Regions from separate parts of the Rhodoferax sediminis genome, predicted to be linked through region 1. Evidence: riboswitches for the same ligand, from Rfam matches in the RefSeq annotation. Region 1 holds a riboswitch; the other holds the start of a gene.

Evidence for each region. A riboswitch is a leader RNA that binds a small molecule or an ion and turns the genes downstream of it on or off. The one in region 1 is predicted to bind thiamine pyrophosphate.
Region 2: it holds a riboswitch for thiamine pyrophosphate, as region 1 does, so the genes downstream of both, thiC (phosphomethylpyrimidine synthase ThiC) here and EUB48_RS09945 (FAD-dependent oxidoreductase) in region 1, are expected to answer to the same signal.

Annotation. Positions count from the first base shown of each region.
Region 1 covers NZ_CP035503.1:2,060,696-2,064,104, forward strand. Annotated here, with positions in the region: gene EUB48_RS09935 (thiazole synthase) at 1-293, opposite strand, end outside; gene thiS (sulfur carrier protein ThiS) at 306-503, opposite strand; gene EUB48_RS09945 (FAD-dependent oxidoreductase) at 500-1,615, opposite strand; TPP riboswitch at 1,654-1,752, opposite strand; gene thiD (bifunctional hydroxymethylpyrimidine kinase/phosphomethylpyrimidine kinase) at 1,824-2,675, shown strand; gene EUB48_RS09955 (purine-cytosine permease family protein) at 2,684-3,409, opposite strand, start outside.
Region 2 covers NZ_CP035503.1:417,122-420,530, reverse strand. Annotated here, with positions in the region: gene thiC (phosphomethylpyrimidine synthase ThiC) at 1-1,835, opposite strand, end outside; TPP riboswitch at 1,930-2,030, opposite strand; gene aceK (bifunctional isocitrate dehydrogenase kinase/phosphatase) at 2,059-3,409, opposite strand, start outside.

The DNA.
Region 1 (3,409 bases):
TCGCGGGCCATGTGCGCCGTGATGATGGCTTCCTGCACGCTGTGGCAGCCGGCGGTATTGGGCAGCACCGGCACATCGAACTGGCGCAGCAACTCCCAGAAGCTGTTGCCGGCGTTGCTGTCCGCCACCTGCTGGCGCCGCAAAGAGGCGGTCACCATCGCAGGGCGCGCGCGGCGCACGGCCGCTTCCATGGTGGCGGGCGAGGGGTAACGGGCCGTGCCCAGCAGCAGGCGGCTCTGGAATGTCTGGCCGTACAGGACCAGGGGATCGGAAGGCGTGGAGGCGTTGTTCATGGATGGATCCTTTCAGCCACCGGTGACCGGGAAAATCACCTCGATGTCGTCGCCGGGCTGCAGCAGAGTCTGCATATATTGCGTGTTGGGAACGAACTGCATGTTGACGGCCACGGCGAACGGCGGCTTGGGTTGCAACAGGGCCAGTGCGTCGGCGAGCGTCGCGCCACTGTGGATTTCGTGGGCCGTTTTATTGAGGGTGATGTTCATGAGGCCACCCCCTCGGCCTGTTCAAGGCCCAGCGCAAAGGTGTTGGCCAACGCGGACTCGCCGGTGGTGACCAGTTCCATCACCACATCGAGCAGCGCGGGTGCAATCATGAAGCCGTGGCGGAACAGGCCGTTGATCTGCAGTACGCGCGGGCCCAGGTGGCGGATGGCCGGCAGGTTGTGGGGCAGGGCGGGGCGGCACTGCGTAGCAATCTCGACGATGCGCGCCTCGGCAAAACCGGTGTGCACTGAATACGCTGCGCTCAACAGCTCGAGGGTGGAGCGCACACTGGCGGGAGAGAGATCGTCCGACTCGATTTCGGTCGCCCCGATCACAAACAGATGGTCCTGCTTGGGGACGATGTAGAGCGGGTAGCGCGGATGAATCAGGCGGGTCGGGCGGATCAGCGTCACTTCGGGCGCATGGACCCGGATGATTTCGCCGCGCACGCCGCGCAAGGCCGGCCACTGGCCGCGCGCGCCCAGGCCGCGGCAGTCGAACACCCAGTCGGGCTGGCCGCGCTGGCCGGGATCGAAGTCGCCTGGGTCGCGCGGGCTGTGCCAATGCAGTTCGACCTGCAGCGTTTGCAGTTGATGCAGCAGCGCCGCCAGCAACTGGCGGTTGTCGAGCTGGCCTTCACCGGGCAGATAAAGCCCCTGCGTAAAACGCGCACCCAGTGCGGGCTCCAGCCGGGCCACGCCGGCTGCGTCCAGCGGCTGCACGACCGGCAGCGCCGTGATGCGCTGTTGGATGGCTTTCATCTGGCCGGCGAAACGTGCGGCCTCCGCGGCATCTTGCCGGTGCCACAGGATCAACGAGCCCTGCTGCTGGAAAAACACCGGCTGATCGAGCTGCGCGATCAGCGCGGGCCAGCGGCCCAGCGCATGCAGCCCCATTTGCACCACGCCGGCTTCGGTTACGGCGGACTCGGCCAGCGGTGCCAGCATGGCTGCCGCAACACGGGCAGCCGCACCTTCAGCCTGCGGGCCGCCGGCGTCATACAGCTTGACCGCATGGCCCGCGCGCGCGAGCTGCACGGCCAGCAGCCGGCCCATCAGGCCGGCGCCCAATACCACCGAGGTGGACAACTTTGACGAAGAGTGGAAATTCATGGGTCCATCTGCAGAAAACAGCTGGACAAAACGAGGTGGCCTCATTGGTGGAAACTTCCCACGCCAGCATGATCTGGATCGGGTCTTAGGGTTTATCTCAGTCAAGCCAAACTGGCCAGACACCCCTGTTTCATCCGTACCCCAGATTACATCACACCACGCAGGCATTGGCCGCATTGCAACTTGCCGCATAATTTTCGCAATGACCATGAATGATTCTTGTCCGCCGCCGGGCGGCCGCTATCCGCGGGTTTTGTCGATTGCCGGCTCGGACAGCGGCGGCGGCGCCGGTATCCAGGCCGACCTCAAAACCTTTAGCGCGCTGGGCTGCTACGGCATGACCGCCATCACGGCGATCACGGCACAAAACACGGTGGGCGTGCGCGCCATCCATGGGATTCCGCCGGACATGGTGAAGGCCCAGATTCAGGCGGTGGTGGAAGACATCGGCGCGGATGCCGTGAAGATCGGCATGCTGCACTCGCCCGAGATCGTGAAGGTGGTTGCGTGGGCGATTGACCACTACCAGCTCACGCAGGTGGTGCTGGACCCGGTGATGGTCGCCACCAGTGGCGACCGTTTGATCGCCCAGGAGACCGTACAGGTTCTGGTGCAGGAACTGTTTCCGCGTGCGACGGTCGTCACACCCAATCTGGACGAAGCGGCCTTGCTGCTGGCGCGCGACATCCGTGGCGTCGAAGCACTCGACCAGGCCGCCAGCGACCTGCTGGCGCTAGGCGCGCGGGCGGTGCTGCTGAAGGGGGGCCATCTGCCGGGAGATCAGGTGGTGGACGTGCTGGCGCAGGCCGGTAGCGCGCGCCAGCGTTTGCAATCGGCGCGCATTGCCAGCCGCAACGTGCATGGCACGGGCTGCACCCTGTCCTCGGCCATTGCGGCGTATCTGGCGCTGGGGCTGCCCTTGCCGCAAGCGGTCGAGCAGGCACGCGCCTACATTCTGGCGGCGATCGCCGCGGGGGCGGGCGTGCATACGGGACACGGGCATGGCCCCTTGAACCACGGCCACGCGCCCGTGCCGCTGCGGATACTGCCAACGCCGTAGCGAGCCTTTCAGACCTGTTTTGGGCGCGTCAGCCAGGCCAGCGCAAAGGTGAGCGCGAGGGTCGGCAGTGCGGAGCCCCATTGCGGCGCCCAAGCCGCGGTCGCGTGATAGATGGCAATACCAGCCAGCCACAGCACGGCGGCGGTAACGTCGATCTTGCGAGGCGAGGGCGCGGGTTCGGGGCGCTTCCTGAAGCCCAGCCGGCCCAGGATCACGCCATACAGCGGCACGAACACCGAACTCAAAGTCAGCAGGAATGGCTCCAGGCTATGCATTGGCAGCACCAGCGCCAGGGCGGTACACAGGACCGCAAGCAACAGGCCCCAGCGGCGGATGCTCCAGGATGGCTTAAGGCTGTGCGCCGACACCGAGCCCGAGTAGACATCGCCATAGGCATTGTCGATTTCATCGATCAGGATCAGACTCAGCGCAATCAGCCCACCCTGTGCGAGCAGCAGCGCGCCTACCAGGTTGTCCCCCGGCTGCGCGACGCTGGCCACCAGCACGCCCAGCGCATAGCACCAGATATTGGCAACGGCGTAACCCAGCCAGGTGCCCCCCAGCGCGCTCCTGCCGCTGCGGCCGTGCCGCGCGTAGTCCGCCACCAGCGGCAGCCATGACACCGGCATTGCAATCACCAGATCGAGCGCCGACAGCATCCCCATGCTGCCATCGCCGGGCCGGGCCCAGATGGCTGCAAAACCCCGGCTCTGCAACTGCCCGGCAAACTGCCA
Region 2 (3,409 bases), 1.6 Mb from region 1:
TTGCGCTTGAACTCCTCCGACATGCTCTGCATGCCCTCGCTCAGGGCCTGCTCGTCCGTCACACCCAGGGTTTTGGCGTATTCGCGCACTTCCTGGGTGATCTTCATGGAGCAGAACTTCGGTCCGCACATGGAGCAGAAGTGCGCCACCTTGGACGAATCCTTCGGCAAGGTCTCGTCATGGAAATTGCGCGCCGTGTCGGGGTCCAGCGACAGGTTGAACTGGTCCATCCAGCGAAACTCGAAGCGCGCGCGCGACAGCGCATCGTCGCGCGCGCGCGCCCCAGGGTGGCCCTTGGCCACGTCCGCCGCGTGCGCCGCGATCTTGTAGGTGATGATGCCGGTCTTGACGTCTTCGCGGTCCGGCAGGCCCAAGTGTTCCTTGGGCGTAACGTAGCACAGCATCGCCGTGCCGTACCAGCCGATCATGGCGGCGCCGATGCCGCTGGTGATGTGGTCGTAGCCGGGGGCGATGTCGGTGGTCAGCGGGCCCAGCGTGTAGAACGGCGCCTCGTGGCAGTGTTTGAGCTGCTCGGTCATGTTCTCCTGGATCATGTGCATGGGTACATGGCCGGGCCCCTCGATCATGACCTGCACGTCGTGGCGCCAGGCCACCTGCGTGAGCTCGCCCAGGGTGCGCAGCTCGGCAAACTGCGCCTCGTCGTTGGCGTCCGCGCCCGAGCCCGGGCGCAGGCCGTCGCCGAGCGAATAGCTCACATCGTAAGCCTTCATGATCTCGCACATTTCCTCGAAGTGCGTGTAGATGAAATTTTCCTTGTGGTGCGCAATGCACCACTTCGCCAGGATCGATCCGCCGCGCGAGACGATGCCGGTGACGCGATTCGCCGTGAGGTGGATGAACGGCAGGCGCACGCCCGCATGTACCGTGAAGTAGTCCACGCCCTGCTCGGCCTGCTCGATCAAGGTGTCGCGGAAAATCTCCCACGTCAAATCCTCGGCCACGCCGCCGACTTTCTCTAACGCCTGGTAGATCGGCACCGTGCCGATCGGCACCGGGGAGTTGCGCACGATCCAGTCGCGCGTGGTGTGGATGTTCTTGCCGGTCGACAGGTCCATCACCGTGTCGGCGCCCCAGCGGATCGCCCAGACCAGCTTCTCCACCTCTTCCTCGATGCTCGAGGTGACGGCCGAGTTGCCGATGTTGGCGTTGATCTTCACCAGGAAGTTGCGTCCGATGGCCATCGGCTCCAGCTCGGTGTGGTTGATGTTGGCCGGAATGATGGCGCGTCCACGTGCCACCTCATCGCGCACGAATTCCGGCGTCATCACCTTCGGGATCGCCGCGCCGAAGCTGTTGCCGGCCAGCCGCTTTTCGCGCGCGGCGTCCTGCTGGTACTGCTGCATCCACTCCAACTTCTGGTTCTCGCGGATCGCCACGTATTCCATCTCCGCCGTGACGATGCCTTGGCGCGCATAGTGCATCTGCGACACGTTGGCGCCAATCCGGGCGCGCCGCGGCGCGCGCTGCAGGCCCGCGGCCTGGGCACGCAAAGCGGCCAGCGTGTCGGTTTCGCCATGTTTGGCGCCGTCGTCGAGCGCGAACGGGACGCGGCCCACGTAGGCCTCCGTATCGCCCCGGTCGTCGATCCAGCGCTGGCGTGGCGTCGGCAGGCCCTGGCGCACGTCGATCACGGCATCGGGGTCGGTATAGGGCCCCGAGGTGTCGTACACCGTGACGGCTTCGCCGTTGCTCTGCAGGATTTCGCGCAGCGGCACCTTGATGCCCAGCGCGCCCGTGACGTAGCGCTTGCGCGACGCGGGCAGCGGCTCCCGGGTCAGGTTGATGAATTGGGCTAATTTGTCGGGCGCATTCATGGCAAAGTCTCCTGGTCAATGGCACATTGCTCCGAAGGACGGCGACAACCATGCGAACTGAAAGGAGACGGCACGATGCCCCCAAGGGGACGTACAGACCATCGTCTGGCTCTTCTTACGCCGGTACAAGCCGGATCAAGTTCGCGGGTTTGGAAACCATCTCAGCGCAGATCCTGCGCACCCCGGGCGGCGCCAGTATAGGCGATTCTTCCCCGCCGCGCGACTACGACAAATCGGTTTCCCCGTCCGTCGGGTTGAAGCGCTTCTTCTGGTCATAGGGGAACACGTCGTACACGTGCCCCTGCGCGATGCGCTCCTTGTGCGCCTGCCAGAACGAGGCGTCGAGCAGGTCGGCGTGGTGCTCGAGGAAGACCGCGCGCACCTGCGGATTGCCGAGCAGGAAGGGGCCAAAGGTTTCGGGAAAGACGTCGTGCGGGCCGACCGTGTACCAGACCTCCCCGCTCATCTCTTCCTCTTCGTTGCGCGGCTCGGGCACGCGGCGGAAGTTGCAGTCGGTGATGTACTCGATCTCGTCGTAGTCGTAGAACACCACCTTGCCATTGCGCGTGACGCCGAAATTCTTCCACAGCATGTCGCCCGGGAAAATGTTGGCGGCCACCAGGTCCTTGATGGCATTGCCGTACTCAATCACGACGCGTTCGATCTGGGCCCTGGCGTGCGGATCGCCCGGCCCCGCGTCGAAGGCTTCCTGCAGGTAGATGTTCAGCGGAATCATGCGCCGCTCGATATACAGGTGCTTGATGATGACCTCGAGATGGCCATCGCCGTCGCGGTCGCTGATCTCGAGCTGGCTCGGTGCGAATTTGCGGATTTCCTCGATCAGATCGTCCTCGAAGCGCTCGCGCGGAAACGCCACTTCGCGGTATTCCAGCGTGTCGGCCATGCGGCCTACGCGGTCGTGCTGCTTGACCAGCAAGTACTTGGCCTTGATCTGCTCGCGCGTGGTTTCCTTTTGCGGCGGGAAGTAATCCTTGATGAGCTTGAAGACGAACGGGAACGAGGGCAAGTCGAATACCAGCATCACCATGCCCTTGATGCCGGGCGCGATGCGAAAGCGGTCGGTGGAATAGCGCAGGTGCTGCAAAAAATCGCGGTAGAACAGCGTCTTGCCCTGCTTGGCCAGGCCCAGCGCGTTGTAGATTTCGGTGCGCTGCTTGCGCGGCATCAGGCTGCGCAGGAATTGCACCCAGGCCGAAGGAATCTCCATATCCACCATGAAGTAGGCGCGCGCAAAGCTGAACAGCATCAGCAAATCGTCTTCGCCGAACAACGCCGCATCGATCACCAGCTTGCCATGCCGGTTGTGCAGGATCGGCAGGGCAAACGGGATCTCGGTGAAACCGTTGATGATCTTGCCGACCACGTAGGCGCCCTTGTTGCGAAAGAACAGGCCGGACAGCACCTGGAACTGGAAGTTGGTGCGCAGCTTGGCGTCGCCGAGCCGTCTTTTCATGGCCTGCAAGACATACCCGGTATCGCGGTCCAGGTCTTCAAACGGGCGGCGCAGGTCGAAGTCGTTCACCAGCTGCTTGAACACCTCGCGCATGTTCTCG